Regions from separate parts of the Rhizobium sp. BK275 genome, predicted to be linked through region 1. Evidence: predicted binding sites of a transcription regulator. Region 1 holds the regulator's gene; each other region holds the start of a gene.
The links. Region 1 encodes PhoB, which activates phosphate uptake and scavenging genes when phosphate is short. Its sites were predicted from a motif close to TGTCATNNANCTGTCAT; they were not measured.
Positions count from the first base shown of each region.

Region 1 (7,959 bases):
TGATCACTCATCCGGCCACGACGACGCACAAGAACCTGACGGACGAGGCCCGCGCCGAACTCGGCATTTCGCCGGGCACGGTGCGCCTCTCGGCCGGCATCGAAGACACGGATGATCTCCTTGAGGATTTCGCCCGCGCGCTCGCCAAAGTTTCGGCCTGATCATCAAACCACGGCCGCGGAAAGCACCCCGGCCGTGGCATTTGCCTTGAAATTAACACTGAGAGTTAGGCTTAATGAACGAAAGACCGCCTAACCGGGGTGGCGGGGCCGCGATCACTGTCCCGTTTCTTGACGGATGGGGCCTCTTATAAGATACGGGTAACATATCTTGACTAAGGTGTAAGGCATGTATCGCGCCCTCACACGAGACATCGAAGTGGTTGTCGAACCCTTTTATCTGGAGGAGCAATCCGATCCGGACGACGATCGTTATGTCTGGGGTTACCGCGTCGTGATCGCCAACAACTCCGACATAGCCGTGCGTCTCGTCAACCGCTACTGGAATATCACCGACCAGAACGGGCAGATCGACGAGGTCAGCGGCCCCGGCGTCGTCGGCGAGCAGCCGCGGCTGCAGCCGGGCGATACCTATGAATATTCATCCGGCTGTCCGCTGGATACGCCATCCGGCCTGATGTTCGGCCACTATCAGATGGAGACAGACGAAGGCGAGTTGTTCGATGTCGACATACCCGCCTTCTCCTTGGATTCACCCGGCCTGCTGCGGGTACTCAACTGATCACTCCGCCGGTGCAACCTCGTTCACCGGGAAGCGATAGGTGGTCGAGCAGAATTCGCAGGTCACGGCAATCTCGCCGTTTTCCTGGCTTTCCTCTACTTCCTCGGCACTGAAACCCTTCAGCACGTTGCCGATCTTTTCCCGCGAACAGCTGCAACGGTCGAAGACCGCGCGCGGGTCGTAGACGCGCACGCCGCGTTCGTGGAAAAGGCGGAACAGCAGGCGTTCAGTGCCGACCAGCGGATCGGTCAGTTCATCGGCATCCACGGTTTCGACGAGCGAGCGGGCTTCCGCCCAGGCATCGTCCTCGAGATGAGCGCGTTCGCCCGTATCGCCATCGCCGCCGTGAAGATCGGCCTGACGCATACGCTCCGGCGCTTCCGGCAGAAACTGGGCAACGAGGCCCCCTGCCCGCCAGCGGTGACGCGGCTTGCCATGATCGTCACGATCGAAGAGCTCGGCGGCGGCAAGGCGCACACGCGTCGGGATCTGCTCCGATTGGCGGAAATAGACGCCGGCAATGTCTTCCAGCGAGGTACCGTCAAGTGCCACGATGCCCTGATAGGGCTGGCTGAACTTGCCCTGGTCGATGGTGAAGGCGAGCACGCCCTTGCCCAGAAGCTGTTCCGGCTCGGTTTCACCTGCCGCAATCGCCTTGTCGAGCAGGGCCTGATCGAAGCGGGCATAGGCCCGGACGTTTTCCGGCGTCGAGAAATCGGCGACGAGCAGATCGACAGGGCCGTCGCTCTTGGTCTGGACGGTAAATTTGCCGTCGAACTTCAGCGATGTGCCGAGCAACACCGTGAGCACCACCACTTCCGCCAGAAGGCGGGCGACGGGCGTCGGATAGTGATGGCGTTCGAGGATCGAATCCAGCATCGGACCGAGCTGGACGGCGCGACCGCGCACATCAAGCCCTTCGACTTGGAAAGGGACGACATGGTCATCGCCGGCGAAATCGAACTCGCCGAGGGCGGCGGCAGCTTCTGCCATGGCTTTCACTCCTGTTTTGTCAGAGCAGCCGGCTAGCGCGCCGGCTGCTTGCGCAGCCGCGAGTTTTGGACTCGCGACATCCGATTATGGTTCAGATCGCGCCCAGGCACCAAGCAAGAATCGACTTCTGCGCATGAAGACGGTTTTCCGCTTCATCGAAGACCACGGATTGCGGGCCGTCGATCACCTCGTCCGTCACCTCCTCACCGCGGTGAGCGGGAAGGCAATGCATGAACAATGCGTCTTTGCCGGCCTGCGCCATCAAATGCGCGTTGACCTGATAAGGCTGGAAGACATTGTGACCGCGAGCCCGATGTTCCTGATTCATTGAGACCCAGGTATCGGTCACCACGCAATCGACGCCGGCGACCGCACGGTCAGCATCATGGTAAAGCATGATTTCGGCGCCCTCATTGCGGGCCCAATTCAGATAGTGATCCTTCGGCTCGGAACCAAGGGGTACGGCCATGTTCATGCGGTAGCCGAAACGGGCGGCTCCTTCCACCAGGGAATGCAGCACGTTGTTGCCGTCGCCCGTCCAGGCGATCGTCTTGCCCTTGATCGGGCCGCGATGCTCTTCGAAGGTCATGACATCGGCCATGATCTGGCAGGGATGGGTATCGTCCGTCAGCGCGTTGATGACGGGCACCGTGGCATGCTCGGCGAGCTCCAGCATACGGCTGTGCTCGGTCGTGCGGATCATGATCGCATCGACATAGCGCGACAGAACCTTGGCGGTGTCGCCGATCGTCTCGGCGCGGCCGAGCTGCATTTCGGTACCCGACAGGAACAGCGTTTCGCCGCCGAGCTGGCGCATGCCGACATCGAAGGAGACGCGGGTTCGGGTCGACGGCTTCTCGAAAATCATGGCCAGCATCTTGCCGGCGAGCGGCTTGTCAGCCGTACCGGCCTTGAATGCCTGCTTTCGCAGCTTGGCGTCATCCATGATGGTTCTGAGGTCGGATGTGGTGACTGCGGAGAGATCGAGGAAGTGTTTGGGGGAAGCCATCGTTCGTTACCTGCTACGCCCGCCAGCGGGCGGGGCATTGTCCTTTCAAGCGGTCTTCTTGACCTTGGCGGCGCGGATGCTTTCGGCGGCATGCTCGATGCGGGAAATCCCTTCGCGCGCCTCCTCTGCGGTTACGACCAGCGGCGGAAGCAGACGGATGACGTTGTCGCCCGCTGGGATTGCCAGAAGATGTGCTGCGCGGATCGCCTGTAACAGCTCAGCCGAGGGAACAGCGGCCTTGATGCCGAGCAGCAGACCTTCGCCCCTGACATCCTCGATTACGTCAGGATAACGATCCTTGAGCGAGGCAAGGCCCTGACGGAAGATGAGGGTAACATCACGCACATGCTGCAGAAAGCCGTCGGCCAGGATGATATCCAGCACCGCGCTGCCGACAGCCATGGCAAGCGGGTTGCCGCCATAGGTTGAGCCATGCGTGCCGGCCTTCATGCCCGAAGCAGCCTCTGCCGTTGCAAGGCAGGCGCCGAGCGGGAAGCCGCCGCCGATACCCTTGGCGATGGCCATGATATCAGGCGTGATACCCGACCACTCATGGGCGAAAAGCTTGCCGGTGCGGCCGACACCTGTCTGGACCTCATCGAGGATCAGCAGCAGGCCGTGCTCGTCACAGAGCTGGCGGAGCGCTTTCATGAATTCTGACGTCGCCGGGCGGACACCGCCCTCGCCCTGCACGGGCTCGATGAGGATGGCGGCCGTGTTTTCAGTGATCGCGGCGCGGACAGCCTCGATATCGCCGAAGGGCACCTGGTCGAAACCGGGGGTCTTCGGGCCGAAACCTTCGAGATATTTCTCCTGGCCACCAGCGGCGATGGTCGCCAGCGTCCGGCCGTGGAAAGCGCCTTCGAAGGTAATGATATGGAAGCGCTCGGGATGGCCCTTGGAGAACTGGTATCGGCGCGCCGTCTTGATCGCGCATTCCAGAGCCTCGGCGCCGGAATTGGTGAAGAACACCTTGTCAGCGAAGGTGGCATCCGTCAGCCGCCTGGCAAGCTTCTCCTGGCCGGGGATCTCATAGACGTTCGAAAGGTGCCAGACCTTGTCAGCCTGATCCTTGAGCGCGGCCACGACATGCGGATTGCCATGCCCCACTGATGTGACGGCAACGCCTGCTCCGAAATCCAGATATCGCTCGCCGGTTTCGGTGATCAGCCAGACGCCTTCACCTCGCTCGAACCGCAACGGGGCACGAGAATAGGTGTCATAAAGCGGCGAGGCTTCAGCCATGGCGCGATCTCCTGATCAGGTTCCGGGGCACCGGACTCCGGCTAAGAAAACCAGGTCCGAAAAATTAAAAATGCCGCCTTTCGGCGGCCTGAACCACTATTTACTTTTCGCACTGCAATGTCAACAAAACTGAGGATTTAGCGCATGCGTCAAGCCCGTATTCGGCTTTACAGGTCTATCAACAGCTAATGTTGCAGAAATGACTCTCCCGGGAAGCAAGTTGGGGAAAACTACGAATTCGGATTCATCGGATTCCTGCGACTCTTGTCACAGAGTCAGGCTCACACTAGGTTAAAGTTCAATTACTAGACTGCATGCGGCGGAACTAGTCACCAAAATTGATCAGGCGTTTCTTGCTTCGGAGGCTTCCGGGGCAACGGTGAGGGATTCTGCCGTCACCAACGCGAAAGGCGGAGACAGGGCAATGAACTGGACAGACGAGCGTGTCGAGAAGCTCAAGAAGCTTTGGTCGGAAGGGCTGAGCGCCAGCCAGATCGCTGCGCAGCTTGGCGGCGTCAGTAGAAACGCTGTCATCGGCAAGGTTCACCGGCTCAGTCTTCCCGGCCGCGCCAAGGCCGGCGGCACGGCAACCGCTGCGCGTGCACCGAAGCGCAATACCTCGGCTCCCCGCGCCCCGAACTATGCGTCTCGCATCACCACCCGCACCGTTACCCGCCAGCAGGGCGCAACTGTCCTGAAGGAAGAGATCGAGATCGAAACGGTCGAGGAAATGGAATATGTGCCGGCCAAGAACGTGGTCGTGCCGATCTCCCGCCGCCTCGGCCTGACGGAACTGACGGAGCGCACCTGCAAGTGGCCGGTCGGCGATCCGATGAAGGACGACTTCTACTTCTGCGGCTGTGACTCCCCGGATTCATCGCCCTATTGCAACTATCATCAGCGCATGGCCTACCAGCCGGTGAGCGAGCGCCGCAAGGCAGTCCGGGTCGGCTGATCTGCGATTTTCCAACAGACGCAACGTACCGTCACCCCTCCTCGCCGATGCGCGGAGGGGTAATTTTTTTCTGGGATAGCAGGGCTGGAAAACGGCTCGTGGCCACGACTATCTGCCGGAGACTGATCCTTGCCGACCGTTCACCATGCAGCCAACGCCATCAAGGCGTTTCAGCCCTCAACAGGCATGGAAGGCGGTCATGGCGCTGTAACGCAATTTTCTGATACAGATGCGGTATTCTCGTCGAGCAGCGCGGCGAAAACAGTCGCTTAGGGGTGCCAATGGAGATCGATCCAAAGCAGATGACAATGGGGTTCGTCGGGACGGGCACGATTACCGAGGCCGTCGTCACCGGATTGGGCAAGACAGCGTTTCGCGACACACCGATCGTGCTGTCACCGCGCAGCGCAGGCGTCGCCGCCCGCCTTGCGGCGGCAAACCGGAATGTAACGATCGCTGTGGGCAACCAGGATGTTCTCGACCGCTCCGATCTCGTATTTTTGGCAGTGAGGCCGCAAATTGCCGAGGAGGTCATCCGCTCGCTCCGATTTCGGCCGGGCCACCATGTCATCAGCTTTGTCGCGGCCACGCCCATGGATCAATTGCTGGCGTGGATCGATCAGCCGGTTCGCCTGAGCCTGGCAATTCCACTTCCGTTCGTCGCAGATCTCCAGGGGGCGACCGCGATCTACCCGCCCGACGAGGTTTCCCACACCCTCTTTTCGGCGCTCGGAACGGCGATCCAGGTTGAAGACAAGCAGGAGTTCGAACTTCTCGCGGTGGCGAGCTGCCTGATGGCCACCTATTTCGGCATCCTGGACGCGACGTCGACCTGGCTACAGAGCAAGGGGCTCTCGGGAACGGCTGGCGACGCCTACCTCCGTCAATTGTTTTCCGGCCTCGCCCATGCTGCCCGTTCAAAACCTGTCGCGAGTTTCGATGAACTCATCGACGAGCATTCGACCAAGGGCGGATTGAATGAACAGGTGCTCGAAGACTTTCGCGCGTTTGGCGGCGCGGCGGCTCTGCAAAAGGCTCTTGATCGAATTCTTGTGCGCATCCGTCTGTAGAAGGCAGATCCTCTCGAGGTTGGCTTTCGGCGCCTGGTGTCGGCTTTCACAAGAAGCTGGGGGTGCCGAATAGACAAACGGGCCGCCCGGCAAGCGAGCGACCCGTCTGGACCTCCGATCACTCGGATCAGGCTTCCATGGAATATCCCGCGCCACGAACGGTGCGGATGACATCCTGCATGTTGGAGAAGTTCAGCGCCTTGCGCAGGCGGCCGACATGGACGTCGACCGTGCGCTCGTCCACATAGATATCGTGGCCCCAGACGCCATCCAGAAGCTGCGAGCGGGAGAAGACCCTGCCCGGCGACGACATCAGGAATTCGAGCAGGCGGAATTCGGTCGGGCCGAGGCGGACTTCGCGGCTCTTGCGATGAACGCGATGGGTTTCGCGATCGAGCTCGATATCCCCGCACTTCAGAACGCTGGAAAGAACCTCCGGACGAGCACGACGCAGCATCGCCTTGACGCGGGCAACGAGTTCCGGCGTGGAGAAGGGCTTGACGACATAGTCGTCCGCGCCAGTCGAGAGACCGCGAACGCGTTCGCTCTCTTCGCCGCGCGCCGTCAGCATGATAATCGGCAGACGTTCGGTCTCCGGCCGCATGCGCAGCCGGCGGCAGAGCTCGATACCGGAAACACCCGGCAGCATCCAGTCAAGGATGAGCAGGTCCGGCGTGCGCTCCTGAAGCCGGATTTCGGCCTCGTCGCCACGAAGGATCGTATCCACCTCGAAACCTTCCGCTTCGAGGTTGTAGCGGAGAAGCACGCTCAGCGCCTCTTCATCTTCAACAACTGCAACTCTTGGGATCATGCGTGTCAGTCTCCTAATGCATGATCCTTAAACCGGGGGTGATTTAAGCAAGGGATCATGCAGGAACTCGGAATTGGCTGCACTTAAAGCGTGTCGCGATCATTCGGATTCGCTGCCGCGCTTTAAGCTTTTTTCGCATGTCGTTATCGCAAAACCGCTGCACACTTTTGCGCGACATGCTTTGGCGCGCCCCGCATGGGACGCGCATGCAATCGGCGGATCAGGATTACTCCGTTACCGCACCGACGGTATTGGAGCTGTCGTCCTTCGGACGCTCGCCCTCCGGCTGGGCGCCGGTCGCCATGTAGTAGATCGTCTCGGCGATGTTGGTCGCATGGTCGCCGATGCGTTCGATGTTCTTGGCGCAGAAGAGAAGATGCGTGCAGCTCGTGATGTTGCGCGGATCTTCCATCATGTAGGTCAGGAGTTCGCGGAACAGCGAGGTGTACATCGCGTCGATCTCGTCGTCGCGTTCGCGGATGGACTTGGCCTTGTCAGCGGACCGCGTCGTGTAGACGTCGAGCACTTCCTTGAGCTGGACGAGCGCCAGTTCGGAGAGATGCTCGAGACCGCGGGCGAGCTTGCGCGGAACGCCGGTGCTTTGGACGGCGATGACGCGCTTTGCGGTGTTCTTGCCGAGGTCGCCGACGCGCTCGAGGTCGGCGGCGATGCGGATCGAACCCATGATCTCGCGAAGGTCGGAGGCCATCGGCTGGCGACGGGCGATCGTGACGATCGCCTTGTCGTTGATCTCACGCTCGGCGTGATCAAGGATCACGTCGTCGGAAATGACCTTCTGAGCCAAGGCGGTATCGCCGTTGACCAGGGCGCGAACGGCCTCGCCGACCATCTGTTCGGCAAGGCCCCCCATCTCGGAAATGCGCCGGGACAGGAATTTCAGATCGTCGTCATAGGCGGAAAAAATATGTGTCGATGCCATGGGGCGTTGTCCTCGAAAATCGGGAAGGCTTCACATCGCCAAAATCAGCCGAACCGGCCCATGATATAGTCCTGGGTGCGCGGATCGTCCGGATTGGTGAACATCTTGTCGGTATCGTTTTCCTCGACCAGGTTGCCGAGGTGGAACATGGCCGTACGCTGCGATACGCGGGCGGCCTGCTGCATGGAATGCGTC
Region 1 covers NZ_JACHZL010000002.1:469,767-477,725, reverse strand. Annotated here, with positions in the region: gene FHT82_RS08240 (O-succinylhomoserine sulfhydrylase) at 1-161, shown strand, start outside; gene apaG (Co2+/Mg2+ efflux protein ApaG) at 349-741, shown strand; gene FHT82_RS08230 (Hsp33 family molecular chaperone) at 742-1,734, opposite strand; gene argF (ornithine carbamoyltransferase) at 1,826-2,743, opposite strand; gene FHT82_RS08220 (aspartate aminotransferase family protein) at 2,789-3,988, opposite strand; gene FHT82_RS08215 (GcrA family cell cycle regulator) at 4,413-4,943, shown strand; gene FHT82_RS08210 (pyrroline-5-carboxylate reductase) at 5,225-6,013, shown strand; gene phoB (phosphate regulon transcriptional regulator PhoB) at 6,141-6,824, opposite strand; gene phoU (phosphate signaling complex protein PhoU) at 7,051-7,764, opposite strand; gene pstB (phosphate ABC transporter ATP-binding protein PstB) at 7,809-7,959, opposite strand, start outside.

Region 2 (7,959 bases), on a different contig from region 1:
CCTATCTACGCGGCTATGGCACGACCGAGTTTCTCTCTGCAAAGACCCCTCGCAACGGCCAGCAGGCCGCCATCGCGACCGATATGATCGACTTCATGGACGCTCTTGACATCGAGCGCGCCGTTATCGGCGGCTACGATTGGGGCGGTCGCACTGCAGATATCATGGCAGCTGTCTGGCCGGAACGCTGCAAGGGCCTGGTCTCCGTCAGCGGCTATCTGATCGGTAGCCAGGAAGCCAACAGGAAGCCCCTTCCGCCGCAGGCCGAGTTGTCCTGGTGGTATCAGTTCTATTTCGCCACCGAGCGCGGCCGCGCCGGCTATGAAGCCAACCGGCACGATTTCGCCAAGCTGATCTGGAAGCTCGCCTCGCCGCAATGGAATTTCGACGACGCGACCTTCGACCGCTCGGCCAAGGCTTTTGAAAACCCCGACCACGTGGCCATTACTATCCACAACTACCGCTGGCGGCTTGACCTTGCCAAGGGCGAAAAGAAGTATGATGCGCTGGAAAAGAAGCTCGCCGCCTTCCCAGTCATCACCGTGCCGACCATCACTATGGAAGGCGATGCCAATGGCGCCCCGCATCCGGAGCCTTCGGCTTATGCCAAAAAGTTCACCGGAAAATACGAACACCGCACCATCACCGGCGGCATTGGGCACAACCTGCCGCAGGAGGCACCGCAGGCTTTCGCCCAGGCCATCCTGGATGTCGATCGCTTCTGAAACCGACTGTCGCTGCCGCGACCAGAATTCCTGTTTCGCGGCAGCCAATTCAGAGTCAAAAAGGGGAATAGCGAGTCTGTCCCCGGGAGCAGCGAGCCTGCTTTGCACCGACCGATAGAGGATCCGAAAGTCTAGAGATGGAGCATGTCGACCATATCCTGATCGTCGATGACGATCGTGAAATCCGAGAGCTGGTTTCGAGCTATCTGACGAAGAACGGTCTCCGCACGAGTGTTGCTGCCGATGGCCGCCAGATGCGCAGCTTTCTCGAGGCCAATACGGTCGACCTCATCGTGCTCGATGTCATGATGCCCGGCGATGACGGGCTTGTACTCTGCCGTGAGCTGCGCGCCGGAAAACACAAGGCGACACCGATCCTGATGCTGACGGCCCGCAGCGACGAGATGGACCGTATTATCGGGCTCGAAATGGGCGCCGACGACTATCTGCCGAAACCCTTTGCCGCCCGCGAACTTCTGGCGCGCATCAAGGCCGTCTTGCGCCGCGCCCGTGCCCTGCCGCCGAACCTGCAGATATCCGAGGCCGGGCAGTGGCTGCGCTTCGGCGACTGGCGCCTCGATACGGTCGGCAGGCACCTCCTCGACAGGCAAGGAACAGAGATTGCGCTGAGTGGTGCGGAATACCGCCTGCTGCGCGTGTTCATCGACCATCCGCAGCGGGTGCTCAACCGCGACCAGCTTCTGAACCTGACGCAGGGCCGTGATGCGGAACTCTTCGACCGCTCGATAGACCTTCTTGTCAGCCGCGTGCGCCAGCGGTTGGGGGATGATGCCCGCGAGCCGACCTATATCAAGACGGTGCGCAGCGAAGGTTACGTCTTTTCCGTTCCAGTGGAGATTGAAGAGGCCAGGTCATGAGTGTGGGAGCTGTTATTCGCTCCAGATTTTGGCCGAACACCCTCAGGGCTCGACTTTTCCTTATCCTCCTGTTGGGTCTGGCTATTGCCTATGGCCTGTCGTTCACCGTGCTCTTCGTCGAGCGGTCCATGTCCGCCAAGGCCATCATGCTTGGTACGCTGGAAAGTGACGTCGCGACCTCGATCGCTGTTCTCGACCGTCTGCCGGCAGACCAGCGAGCCGGCTTGCTCGACCGCTTGAGCCGTGGCAATTATCGCTTCGTACTCGGACCAGGTCTTCCCGGCGTGCCCGACAATTCCAGCAAGGGCAGGGAAATCGGCAGCAGGATCGAAGAAGCGATCGGCGGCACCTATCCGATCCGAATGGAATCCATTCCCGGCGATATCAGCCGGTTGCAGGCGCATTTGACGCTGAGCGACGGAAGCCCCCTGACGATCGACATCACGCCGCGACCTCCCATGCCGATTGCGGCATGGCTGCCCTATGTACTCGCCATACAGATGGTGCTGCTCGTGCTTTGCACATGGTTTGCCGTCCGTCAGGCGATCCGTCCGCTCGGCGCGCTAGCTGCCGCGGCCGATGCGCTCGATCCCAACAAGAAAGGGCCACCGCTCAGCGAGCACGGCCCGAGCGAGGTTGCGCATGCGGCGCGCGCCTTCAACGCCATGCGGGAACGAATTGCGCATTATCTCGAGGAGCGCGTGCAGATCCTGGCGGCTATTTCCCATGACCTGCAGACGCCGATCACCCGCATGCGCCTGCGCGCCGATATGGCCGACGATTCCCTCGAGAAGGACAAGCTGGTGCGTGATCTCGGCGAGATCGAGCGGCTGGTGCAGGACGGGATTGCCTATGCCCGCAGCGCCCATGGCAATGGCGAGAAGTTTTCGCGCATCGACCTCTCATCCTTCATCGACAGCATCGCCTATGATTATCAGGACATGGATAACGCCGTCGCCGTTATAGGCCTCGTGCAGGGTGTCGCATCGACAAAACCCCATGCGCTTCGACGCATTCTGACGAACTTCATCGACAATGCTCTGAAATTTGCCGGTGCCGCCGAAATCGGCGTCGAGCGGAAAGACGAGGGGGCTATCGCCATCACGGTGATGGATCGTGGCCCGGGCATTCCGGATGCCATGCTCGAAGCCGCCATGCAGCCGTTCTTCCGGCTGGAGCAGTCGCGCAACCGCGAGACCGGCGGCACCGGGCTCGGCCTTGCCATCGCTCAGCAGCTGGCCACAGCGATCGGCGGATCGGTGCGGCTCTATAATCGCGAAGGTGGCGGGCTGGCGGCCGAAATCATCATCCGCGCCAACTGAGCTTTTTCACTGATTTGTATATGAAAATGTCTGGATCGGCCGGTGCTACGCTTTGATACATTTCGGCCGATTTGAGAAACATACGGGATACGTCAGATCGTCAAAACCACTCCGTCACCAGATGTCGCGAGCAGCGACAGGAAACGAAGGAGTGCTCACATGACGACGATTGAAAAGGTTCTCTACACCGGTAAGACCCATACCACCGGCGGCCGCGACGGTTCGGCCCGCAGCAGCGATGCGCAGCTCGACATCAAGCTTTCGCCTCCGGGCAGCGCCCAGGCCGGCACCAATCCCGAACAGCTCTTCGCAGCCGGCTGGTCGGCCTGCTTCATCGGCGCGATGGGCCTGGCCGCCGGCAAGCGCAAGCTAAGGCTCCCCGCTGATACTGCTGTCGATGCCGAAGTCGATCTCGGTATGACCGGCGACGCCTATTTCCTGCAGGCGCGCCTGAACATCAGCCTGCCGGGTCTGGAACCGGAAGTGGCCCGCGCCCTCGTCGAGGAAGCTCATCAGACTTGCCCCTATTCGAAGGCGACGCGCGGCAATATCAATGTCGAGCTGAACCTCGTCTAAGGCATCAAGGATAAATCGGATGCAGACTTGTTGCGTCCCCGGAGGCTTCAATGAAAAGGATCGTCATCGGTATTCTGGCCGTAACCGTTTTTGCAGCACCTTGCATCTACGACGTGTTCTCTAACGAACCATCGCCTTTGCTTGGTTTGCTTGCCGCAGCCGCTGTTGCGCCCGGATCCTTATAATCATCGCGATTTCATGTCGCGAAAGGCAAACAGACAAGGCGCCCTCCGAAAGACGGGTGCCTTGTTACTTGAATGGCTGATTTCCAGGCACGCTCATCACGTGACCAGCTAATTCGCCCGTTTCGTTGGACGGACGGTGCGCTGTTCGATCCGGCCAGCGACGGAAAAAATCAGCACATCGACTTCGGCGTCGATTGTTGTTCCATCCAAAAGCCGGACGACGTCATCTATTCCCGACACCGGCTGACCGCCGATTGCGAGCAGGTAGTCACCTTCGCGAAGGCCGGCCCTTGCGGCGGGGCCGCCATCTTCGACACGGCGCAGGCGCACCGTCGTCCGCTGCGGAACGCCCGCTTCAAGCGCAATGCGCCGATGCAGATCGACCGTATCGGCCGCAATGCCGATATATCCGCGCCTGACTTCTCCGAAGCGCAGAATGTCCGATACCACGTGCTTGGCGGTATTCGATGCAACGGCAAAAGCAATGCTTTGCGCACCCTGGATGACGGCGGTGTTGACGCCGATTACCTCGCCCAGGGAAGAAACCAGCGGGCCACCCGAATTTCCGGGGTTAAGGGCAGCGTCGGTCTGGATGATATCCTCCATCAAGCGTCCGCTGGACGCTCGCATCGAACGCCCGAGCGCAGAAACGACGCCGGCCGTGACAGTCCATTCGAAGCCGAGCGGATTGCCGATGGCGATCGCGATGTGTCCGCGCTTCAGCTTTTTGGAATCCGCAAGCTGTGCCCAGGCTCCGGACCAATCATTGGCCCTGATAAGAGCGAGGTCGGTGTCTTCATCCCGGCCGAGGACCCTGCCTTCGACAACCGTACCCTCGGGCGTCTTGATGGTGACGGCTTTTGCATCGCCGACCACGTGGTTGTTGGTGACGACGAGACCATCAGGAGAGATGGCGAAGCCGGAACCGTGGCCGGCCCGTCCACCGACGCGTTCGATCCGGCTGACAGCCGGACCGACCGTGTCGACGGCGTTTGACACCGTTTCAGAATAGGCATCCAGCAGCCCGGCATCGGACGACGGCTGAATGTCACGATCAATGAATCCCATGAAATCTCCTCCGACGCGTGAAGCGTCGACGTTGAGGAACGGCAGCGACTGCTGATGGCAAAGGGCTGTCAGTTCGACAGGTGAACAATGGAGATATCAGGTGAGGCTTGCGGGCTTATCTTTCAAGAGACGCGCCGCAATGCTCCGCGAAAGGCGTTGGGGCTCAGCATGAGACCGCGTATGGTGCCGACAATCCCGGAACCGTTCCATCTGAGTAGACCAGTTTTCCGCGGCAGAAGGTTGCCCTCAGCCGTGGAAGACGACCGCGTTCAGCGATGACAAGATCGGAACGCAGGCCAACTTCGATCGCGCCACGATCTGTAAGCCCGAGCGCCGTCGCTGGGTTAGCGCTGACGAGCGCCACAGATGCCGGCAGCCCGCCCGATCCAGCTTCTGCAAGCGCGATGGCGGCCGGCAGTACGGTGGCGGGGTGGTAATCGCTCGCCAGAATGTCGAGGACGCCGTACTCGTAGGCCTCTCGGGCAGAGAGATTTCCCGAATAGGACAAGCCGCGAAGCGCGTTCGGCGCCCCCATTGCTGTTGCCAGTCCAAGTTTGCGGGCTTCCTGCGCCGCCGCCATCGTCACTGGAAATTCGCTGATGCGTGCACCCAGTCCCTCGACGATCGCAACCTTTTCGATGCTGTCATCGTCGTGGGAGGCGATGATGACGCCATGATCGCGCGCGGTGGCAGCGATTGCCTCCAGATTGTCGACTGCATCATTGTTTTGGGCTCGGTATTCGATGCGCTCTCGCACGCGACGGGCAGCCTGTTCAAGCGTGATTTTGTTGTTGCGGGCAATCGTCTCGATATGCCGCTCGACATCGCGATACTGGCCCTGTCCTGGCGTGTGGTCCATCAGCGACACGAGGTCGAGGGCGCCGGCCCGCAGCAGATCTTCGATCACGGCGCGGGCATGAGTGAAGGTGATTTCGAAGCGCGCATGGACCCTGTGGTCGACAAGAAGATCACTTTTTCGGAGCTGAATCAGGGTCTGGATAATCGAACGCGAATGTTCTTCCGATCGGACGTTGCCGTAGCCGGTATTACCGTGGAAAGAAAGCGCCGCAAAGGCGGTGGTGATGCCATTGCCGGCGAGTTTCTTGTCGAGTTCGAAGAGGCCGAGCTCCAAAGGAAAGCGCACATTCAGACGCGGCTCGATCTCGCGCTCGATCATGTCTCCATGCATGTCGATAAAACCGGGAAGCAGCAGCCTGCCGCTGCCATTGATGTCGGCAGAAGCCGCAGGGTCTTCCCTGATTTCCGCGATCAGGCCGCCTTCGATCCTGACTGCGCCGCGAGGTATAACCCTATCGCGCAGCACGATTTCGAAATCACTTAGCCACATTCTCCGCTCCATCCATCCTAGATCTGTCGGATCTGCCGATGCGACGACCTAGCCTGTTACGCTGCTGCGATGACGAAACATGTCAGCAAGATCATTGATCCGCAGGCGCCTCGTCGAAAACGACCGGTTACCGGCAAGCGCTTTCGTCTAATCGAGTGCCGCATAGGGTGCAGGAGATGCAGGGGCAGTTTCTACCGCTCTCTAGGAAATGTCAGATTAGTGACTGTCATGTCACCATCTGACATTTCCCACGTGATCAATAAAAAAACCTATGCAGATTATGCATCCTATGCAGGTCAGAGTGGACCATCCATGATCGCTAACGTGCGCTCCTTCTGCGGGCTGCTATTGCGGATGTCGGCTCAGTTTGACGTGGCTGCAAGTCGCGGCGGCTGTGACCGGCACGAACAGGCTTTTCGCACGTCTGCGCAATGGAACTCAGACCGCGTAAGGATTTGCAGCCGGAGTCGTGAACCAATGCGCGCCGTCTTCTGCCATATAGATGTGATCTTCGAGGCGAATGCCGAATCTGCTGGGGAAGACAATCATCGGCTCGTTCGAAAAGCACATGCCTGGGGCCAGCGGCGTTCCGTTGCCTCGGACGATATAGGGCGCCTCGTGGATTTCGAGGCCGAGACCATGACCGGCGCGATGCGGTAGGCCGGGCAGGCAGTAGTCCGGACCGAGGCCATGGTGTGCAAACTTGTTGCGGGCGGCCATATCAAGGCTTTCGCATGGCGCGCCGAGTTTTGCCGCATCGAAAACGACCTGCTGGCCTTCGCGCTCGATCGCCCAGGCGCGTTCGAATTCGCCATTGCCTTCGTTGAGCATATAGGTGCGCGTCAGATCCGAATGATAGCCGTCGAGGCGGCAGCCGGTGTCGACGAGAATGACATCGCCCGACTTCAGGATCTGTTCACCATCTGCACCATGCGGCAGCGCGGTTGCCTCACCGAAGGAGACGATGCAGAAGGTCGAGCCGCCGTCGGCGCCTGCCGCCCGATGCTGCTGATCGATGAAGCGAACCACCTCCGAAGCCGCGGTGCCGGGTGCGAGCGTATCGCGGACCTTGCGGTGAATATCCAGCGTGATGCCCATCGCATGCTGGATGAGCGCGATTTCCGCCGGCGATTTGATGGCACGCAGCGCGCGGATGAGAGGTCCGCCGTCGATGAGACGCGCAGCGCCTATCTGTTCGGTGAAGGCATGGTAGAAGGCAAGCGGCAGTGCGTCGTCGAGGGCGAGTTTGCCTGTTGGCCCGGCTAGCCGCGAGACGAGCGCCGCCGGGCTTTCCTCTTCTTCCCAGACGGCGATCTCACCCGGCAGATGCGGGAGCATTTCGACACGGCTGCGCTCGAAACCGGGCACGATATAAATCAGCTTATCGTCAGTCATGAGCGCGCCGAGCAGGCGTTCGCTCAGGTGCCAGACGAGGCCGGTGAAATAGCGTAAGCTCTCAGTCGGGCCGAGCAAGGTGGCAGCGATGCCTTGCGCCTGCATGCGTTCGCGCAGGCGCGACAGGCGGCTCTGCCTTTCTTCATCTGTGATGGCTGCGACGGGATGGGACCAGGCTTGGAGAGACACGCTATATATCCGTGATTTTTGCCGAAATTAGATGCTTGATTCCAGCATAGGGCAATTGTAGGCACTGTGTCGACAAACAATCTACAGGATTTGACCATGCTCGTCAGCGAATACACGATCCCCGGCGTCCATGTCCGCGACCATCTCGTCGACGTGCCGCTCGACTGGAAAAAGCCGGATGGCGTATCGATCAAGGTCTTTGCGCGCGAGGTCTGCGATCCCACGCGTAAACAGGAAAAACTGCCCGTCCTGCTGTTCCTGCAGGGTGGTCCT
Region 2 covers NZ_JACHZL010000005.1:113,651-121,609, reverse strand. Annotated here, with positions in the region: gene FHT82_RS17000 (alpha/beta hydrolase) at 1-725, shown strand, start outside; gene FHT82_RS16995 (response regulator) at 863-1,603, shown strand; gene FHT82_RS16990 (ATP-binding protein) at 1,600-2,925, shown strand; gene FHT82_RS16985 (organic hydroperoxide resistance protein) at 3,085-3,501, shown strand; gene FHT82_RS30565 (hypothetical protein) at 3,552-3,686, shown strand; gene FHT82_RS16980 (trypsin-like peptidase domain-containing protein) at 3,795-4,754, opposite strand; gene FHT82_RS16975 (alpha-D-ribose 1-methylphosphonate 5-triphosphate diphosphatase) at 4,918-6,102, opposite strand; gene FHT82_RS16970 (Xaa-Pro peptidase family protein) at 6,541-7,686, opposite strand; gene FHT82_RS16965 (alpha/beta fold hydrolase) at 7,783-7,959, shown strand, end outside.
Region 2: the regulator PhoB is predicted to act here: its motif matches at 6,311-6,327, upstream of FHT82_RS16975 (alpha-D-ribose 1-methylphosphonate 5-triphosphate diphosphatase).

Region 3 (7,959 bases), on a different contig from region 1:
CGCGGCGGTGCCGCCATCATCTCTCGCGGACGGTCGATGAAAGCCGCCAACCAGGCTCTTTTCGCCTCGATCGAGCGCCGCTTCGGCGTTCCGGCCGGTCCGCTGATCGCCATCTGGGGCATGGAAACCGGCTTCGGCAGCTATATGGGCAACCAGCATACGATGTCCGCAGTCTCTACCCTCGCCTATGATTGCCGCCGCTCGGAATATTTCACAGACCAGCTTTATGCAGCCTTGCAGCTCGTTTCGGAAGGCTATCTCAGCCCGCAAGCCCGAGGTGCTGCCCATGGCGAAATCGGCCAGACGCAATTCCTGCCACGCAACGTGGTGCGTTACGGCGCTGACGGTGACGGTGACGGCCGCGTCGACATGGTCGGTTCCCGAGCCGACGCGCTGGCCTCGACCGCCAATTTTCTCAAGGGCCATGGCTGGCGTGCCGGCGCCGGCTACCAGCCGGGCGAACCGAACTTCGTAGCCATCCAGGGCTGGAACGCCGCAACGGTCTATCAGCAGGCAATCGCCTATATCGGCCAGCAGATCGACGGCAATTGAAGAGACGTCCAGTAGGAAAAAGATACGGCGCCGCATGCGAATGCGGCACGGGCAAGAACATCGGCAAAGAGATGGTTATTTTCGAGCGCGTGCCTACTGCATGAGTGAGGAGCGGATCAACACCACTCCTTCAAGACGAACGGCAGCAGGATAGCGACCGGCACTGCCCTACTTGTATTCTTGAATTTCACCACTTCGAAATTCATGACCAATCCGCGCGCGTAGCACTCCACAAGCGAGCTTATTGGAATATCTTAAAAGACCGATAAAGCGGTCTATCCCCAGATTTCGGGACGGATGAAGTCGAGTGTCTCAGAATCCATCACCCAGAGCTCGCCGGTCGAAATATCGAACCAGGCGCCATGAAGCTCCAGCTTACCTTCTTCCTCGAGCGCCTTGATATCAGGAAAAGTCCTGAGATTACTGATCGAGTTGCGGATGGAGACCCGCTCCAGCGCGGTCTGCCGCTCGGCCTGCGTCATGACGTCGTTGCTGCCGATCTGTTCGGCGGCCGGGCGGACGAGCGACATCCAGCGACCGATGAAATCGCCCGGCGACAAAGGCTCGGCATCGGGATCGAGTGCTGCGCGAATGCCGCCGCAGCGGCCATGACCCATGACGACGATATTCTTGACCTTCAGGGCCTGCACAGCGAATTCGAGTGCTGCCGACGTGGAATGGAAATGGCCGTCCGGTTCAAAAGGCGGAACCATGTTGGCAACGTTGCGGATAACGAAGAGTTCACCAGGCCCTGCATCGAAGATCAGTTCGGGGGCCGCGCGCGAGTCGCTACAGGCAATGACGAGCGTTGTCGGGTTTTGCCCGTTTTCCGCAAGCTGCCGATACCGATCGCGGGCATCGGCATAGCGCCCGCTCATGAAGTTGCGATAACCAGCCAGAAGGGAGTTGGGAAAGCTCATCATGCCCCTGGATTAACGCGCGCGTGAGCCAAGATCAATGCTGCGCTGCAAAGCGTGGGGCCTATTTTTTCCGCCGTTGGGCAGGATGGAGGAGGTGACGCATCTGCACCATTGCCATGGGCGTCGAAAGACTCGAAGCATCGCTTGCCAGCATCAGTTCGCTACTGCCGCGCTTGACGGCGCGCGCCAGCACTTCGAACACGCTTGCGGTCGCCAACTGCAGCGCCTTTTCGTCCTCCATTCCCGAAAGCAGGCGGGACAGGAAGAGAGCCGCGAGCAAATCCCCGAGGCCATTCGGTGGGTTCTCGACGACACGATGTTCGGCAAGCAGGGCATGTTTCCCGGAGAGATAGAGGTTACCGGTGCTGCCCGTCATCATCGGCACTGCCGACGTGACCAGCATGCGCGAAGGGCCGAGCGCGAGTGCAGCTTCCATGACCGCACTGTTATCATCAAGCGCAGCGCCCGAAAGCCAGGCAAGCTCGTAGCGGTTCGGCGTTGCGAGCGAGGCAAGCGGTATCAAGTGGTCACGGATCGCCTCGGCCGTTACCTCCGGCACGTAGAGGCCACCAAGATCGCCCATGACTGGGTCGCAGACATAGAGCAGTTCTGGGTCCTTCTCACGCAAGGACGCAACGAGTTTCGCAACAGAGCGAGCCTGGGCCGCATTGCCGAAATAGCCCGACAGGACGGCCTTGACCTCGCCGATCCACGGTGCGCGGATGAGATCGTCGATCGCCGCCTCGAAATCGGCCTCGGCGAAGGTAAGCCGTGTCGAACGGCCATGACCGGGATGCCAGGGCAGCACGATCGTCGGCAGCGCCCAGACCTGATGGCCGAGCGTTTCCAGCGCGAAGACCGCAGCACGGTTTCCGACCGATCCGCGCACGACATGGCTGGAAATGACGATAACTGCGCCTGCTGCGTTTTCCGACATAGTATCCGAATCCGAATTTTGACCGCCGTTGATGATCTTTTTGACGAGGCGCTGTCAACCATTCTTCACGCGAGCGTGGAAATGTGCGGCGGGGCGGAAAGCCGGATAAGGACGCTTTGCCGTCCACCGACACAAAACGACCCAAAAACTTTCGAAATCTCTCGCCAGCATAGTCAAAAAAGCACGAAAACTACTTTTCGAAGCCCTTTTTTAAAGATTCTTTCGAAGAGCCTTCTGCTAACTTGCCCATATCAGAACAAATCGGGGGGTGATCCATGGCTGCCAGAAACAATCCGAAACGGGAAAAGCAGATCGAAAGCGCGCGCAAGATCGCGGCTGCGACCGGCGAACCCCATCTCGACCCCGAAATCCTCTTCGGCCGGGCCAGTAGCGACGACCTCGAACTCTACACACCGGAAATGCTGGCGCTTTCCGCCGTGCATTCGGCAGCCGAACTCGCCGCCTGGAACGGCAAGACGGCGCGCGTCAGCATCGATACGATCGCCGACGTCAACCCCGATGGCATCGCAGTCTCCATTCTCTCGGTGACCGATCACAACAAGCCTTTCCTCTATGAATCCGTGATGGGCGAGGTGACCAGCACCCATCGCGACATCTACATGGCGGTTCACCCGATCCTGATCATGGAAGACGGCAAGGCTCCGGAACTTTACTCCGCTGATGTGCCGAGCGATCCGGCAAAACGGGTCAGCCATATCCAGCTTCATGTCTCGCCGCTCGCCGCCTCTCAGGCCGCCGATCTCATCAAGCGCATCAAGGCAGTGCTCGAGCAGGTGGAGCTTGCCGTTTCCGACTGGAAGCCGATGCTGTCGCGCGTCGACGAGGTGATTACAGAGCTTTCGAACTACAATGCCAGCCGCAAAAAGGCCGACCGTGATGAGGCGGTCGCCTTTCTGACCTGGCTGCGCGACGAGAATTTCACTTTCCTCGGCATGCGCGATTACGTCTATTCCGGAAAGGGACCGGATGCGAAGGTCGAACGTGACAAGGGAACGGGTCTTGGCATTCTCTCCAACCCCGATGTGCTGGTTCTGCGCACCGGCAAGGACGCCGTGACGACGACGCCGGAGATTCTCGCCTTCCTCGATGGTCCGGACTTCCTGATCGTCACCAAAGCCAATGTGAAGTCCACGGTCCATCGCCGCGCCTACATGGACTATGTCGGCGTCAAACGTTTCGACGCACAGGGCAACGTGACAGGGGAGCTGCGCATCGTCGGCCTCTTCACCTCGACCGCCTATACCTCGTCGGCCACGGAAATCCCGCTGTTGCGCTCCAAGATTGAAAAGGTGAAGGAGCATTTCGGCTTCGACCCGATGAGCCACTCGGGCCGCATGCTCGACAACACGCTTGAATCCTATCCACGTGACGATCTTTTCCAGATAGATACCACGCTGCTTGCACGCTTCGCCGAGCAGATCAACGATCTGGTCGACCGCCCTCGCGTGCGTGTCCTACCGCGCATTGATCATTTCGACCGTTTCGTTTCCGTCATCGTCTTCGTGCCGCGCGAAGAATATGACTCGATCGTACGCGAACGCATCGGTGCCTACCTGAAGACCGTCTATGACGGCCGCGTTTCCGCTTATTACCCGGCCTTCCCGGAAGGTGGCGTCGCGCGTGTGCACTTCATCATCGGTCGCTCCGGCGGTAAGACGCCACGCATCCCTCAGGCCAAGCTCGAGGAGACGATCCGCCAGATCACCGCGCGCTGGGACAGCCGCTTCGAGATGCTCGCTGGCCCCAAGGCGCCGAAGCTCGGCGTCAGCAACGCCTTCCAGGAAGCCTTCACGCCGGATGAAGCGGTTGGCGATCTGCCCGACATAGCCGCATGCGCCGCCGGCGAGCCGATCCGCATCGAATTCTACTATCGCCACGACGATGAACGCGGCCGCATCCTGTCGCTGAAGATCTTCCATTGCGGCGAACAACTGCCGCTGTCACGCCGCGTGCCTCTCCTCGAAAACCTGGGCTTCAACGTCCTGAGTGAACGGACCTTCGATATCGAAGTTCCGGCCGCCGACGGCGCCATCAACATCGTCGTGCTGCACGACATGGAACTCGAGGCTCGCAGCGGTGCGGACATTGACCTCGCACGTTTTGGCGCACCGCTCGAAGAAGCCTTCGTCGCAGCCTTCAGCGACACGATCGACAATGACAGCTTTAACCGGCTGATTCTGTCGGCCGGTCTCTCGGCCCGCGAGGTTAGTGTGCTGCGCGCCTATGCGCGCTATCTGCGCCAGGCCGGCATCGCCTATTCGCAGGATTATATCGCAACCACCCTCGACAAATATCCTGTTATCGCCGCTTCGATCTTCCGCCTGTTCCGCGACACGCTCGATCCGAAGCTGTCGGAAAAGGCGCGTATCAAGAAACTCGCCGAACTGCATCAGGCAATCGAAGCCGAGCTTGCCGACGTGCCGAGCCTGGATGACGACCGTATCCTGCGCCGCTATGTCAATATCGTCGATGCAACGCTGCGCACCAATTATTTCCAACGCAATGCCGATGGGACACCGAAGGCGATGCTTGCCTTCAAGCTTGACCCGCACCTGGTCGATGGCCTGCCGGAACCGAAGCCCTTCCGCGAAATCTTCGTCTACGGTGTGGAAGTAGAAGGGGTGCATCTGCGCTTTGGCCGCGTTGCCCGCGGCGGCCTGCGCTGGTCGGACCGCGCCGAGGACTACCGCACCGAAGTTCTGGGTCTCGTGAAGGCGCAGCAAGTCAAGAACGCCGTGATCGTCCCCGTCGGCGCAAAAGGTGGTTTCTATCCCAAGAAACTGCCGGTCGGTGGCAGCCGCGAAGAGATCTTCAACGCAGGTCGTGAAGCCTACAAGACCTATATCCGTACACTGCTTTCCATCACCGACAACATCTCCGGCGCCTATATCCTCCCGCCTGACAATACGGTGCGTCTCGACGGCGACGACCCCTATTTCGTCGTCGCGGCCGACAAGGGCACGGCAACCTTCTCCGACACCGCCAACGCGCTCGCCCAGGAGGCCGGTTTCTGGCTGGACGACGCCTTTGCGTCAGGCGGCTCGGCCGGTTACGACCACAAGAAGATGGGCATCACCGCCCGCGGCGCCTGGGAAACAGTGAAACGCCACTTCCGCGAAATGGACATCGATATCCAGACGACACCCTTTACGGTTGCCGGCGTCGGCGACATGTCGGGTGACGTTTTCGGCAACGGCATGCTGCTTTCGCCGAAGATCCGGCTGGTCGCCGCTTTCGATCACCGCGATATCGTCATCGACCCCGATCCCGATATGGAAAAGACGCTTCGTGAGCGCCAGCGCCTCTTCAATCTTCCGCGCTCGAGCTGGCAGGACTTCGACAAGTCCGTGCTCTCGAAAGGCGCCATGATCATCTCGCGCTCGGCAAAATCGGTTACGCTGACGCCGGAGGCTGTGGCAGCAATCGGCATCGACAAGGCGGTCGCCACGCCCTTCGAGATCATGACGGCGATCCTGAAGAGCCCGGTCGACCTGCTCTGGTTTGGCGGCATCGGCACTTACGTGAAGGCAGCGTCGGAAACTGATGCGGAAGTGGGCGATCGCGCCAACGATCCGATCCGCATTACGGCCGACGAGGTACGCGCCAAGGTAATCGGCGAGGGCGCCAATCTTGGCGTTACGCAGAAGGGCCGCATTGCCTATGGCCTGAAGGGCGGACGCAGCAATTCGGATGCTATCGACAACTCTGCAGGCGTCAACACGTCGGACGTCGAGGTCAATATCAAGATCGCGCTGGCAAACGCCATGCATGAACAGCGCCTCAGCCGGGCGAAACGCGACCAGCTTCTCGGCAGTATGACCGACGAAGTGGCCGGCCTCGTGCTGCGCAACAACTACCTGCAGTCCCTCGCGATCTCGCTGACATCTCGCAAGGGAACGGCAAACGGCCTGGAACTCGGCCGTTTCATGAGCGTGCTGGAAGCAGCCGGCCAGCTGAACCGCAAGGTCGAGACGCTTCCCGACGACGCCTCGCTGTCCGAACGCTACACGGCCGGACGGCCGCTGACGCGCCCCGAGATCGGCGTGCTGCTCTCCTATGCCAAGATCGTGCTCTTCGATGCGCTGATCGCCAGTGAATTACCTGATGACCCTTATTTCGTCAGCACGCTCTTCAACTACTTCCCGGCCAAGATGCAGAAGTCGAACGCATTCGACATCGACACTCACCGGCTGAAGCGGGAAATCGTCGCGACTGTCCTCGCAAATGAGGCGATCAACCGCGGCGGGCCGAGCTTTGCCGTGAGCATGATGGATGCCACAGCGGCCTCTGCCTCTGAGGTCGTGCGCGCTGCGATCGTCGCCCGTGACGGCTTTGATCTCAACCGGCTATGGGCCGAAACAGATGCCCTGGACAACAAGGTTTCCGGCGAGGTCCAGAACCGGATTTACGAGGAAATCACCAATAGCTTCATCGTGCTGACACGTCTACTGCTGAAGACCGGCATGACTCGAGGCGGCATGGCTGAAATCATTAGCCGGCTGCAGGCTGCCCTGAAAAAACTCAAACCAGCCTTTGCCGAGCAGGCGGCAACCGAAGTCTCAGCGCGCCAGCAGGAGTTCCAGCAGTCCGGCCTGCCGGAAAAACTGGCCGCCGAAATTGCAGCCCTGCCGACCCTCGCCCTCGTGCCGGAAATTATGCAGATCGCTGAACGGACCGACGAGGCGCTGCCGCGTGCAGCCGAAAACTACTTTGCCGTCACCCGGACCTTCCGCGTCGGCCGGCTGCTTGCCGCGGGTAACCGCATCATCACCTCCGACCATTACGAAAACCTCGCCCTTGCCCGCAGCATCGACCAGATCGCCAGCGCCCGTCGCGATATCGTGATCTCCGCACTTTCCGATCACGGCAAGGAAAAGCAGCCGGTCCAGGCCTGGCATGCGCAGGACAGGATCCGCATCAACCGTATCGTCGAGGAACTTGCGAGCCTCAGTGATGGCGCAGACCCGAACCTCGCCCGCATCACTGTTGCCGCGGGCATCCTGACCGACCTTGCGCGCGACCGGGCGAGATGAGACAGTCCGCCCCAAAAAGGAGCGGACGCTTGAATCGCATTGACTGGACAGGAACGCAGCCGCCGAAAGCCACGGAGAAGGGCATATGGGGCTGGATGCTCTTCGATTGGGCAGCCCAGCCTTTCTTCACCGTGGTCACCACCTTCATTTTCGGCCCCTACTTCGTCTCGCGGCTAACGGCTGATCCGGTTACCGCCCAGACGACGTGGAGCAATATGGCGACGATCTCTTCGATCATCATCGCCATCCTATCCCCCATACTGGGCTCTATTGCCGACCAGTCCGGCGCACGTAAACCCTGGATCGCCTTCTTCGCCGTCATCAAGATCGTCAGCCTCTGCTGCCTGTGGTTCGCGGCACCCGGCTCGCCGGTCATCTATCCCGTCATCTTCATGATCCTCGCCTCGATTTCGGCAGAATTTTCTATCGTCTTCAACGATTCCATGATGCCGCGCCTCGTCGGCAAGGATGAAGTGGGCAGGCTTTCCAACACTGC
Region 3 covers NZ_JACHZL010000006.1:380,036-387,994, forward strand. Annotated here, with positions in the region: gene FHT82_RS20745 (lytic transglycosylase domain-containing protein) at 1-552, shown strand, start outside; gene FHT82_RS20750 (carbonic anhydrase) at 828-1,475, opposite strand; gene pdxY (pyridoxal kinase PdxY) at 1,534-2,409, opposite strand; gene FHT82_RS20760 (NAD-glutamate dehydrogenase) at 2,685-7,463, shown strand; gene FHT82_RS20765 (MFS transporter) at 7,493-7,959, shown strand, end outside.
Region 3: the regulator PhoB is predicted to act here: its motif matches at 2,462-2,478, upstream of FHT82_RS20760 (NAD-glutamate dehydrogenase).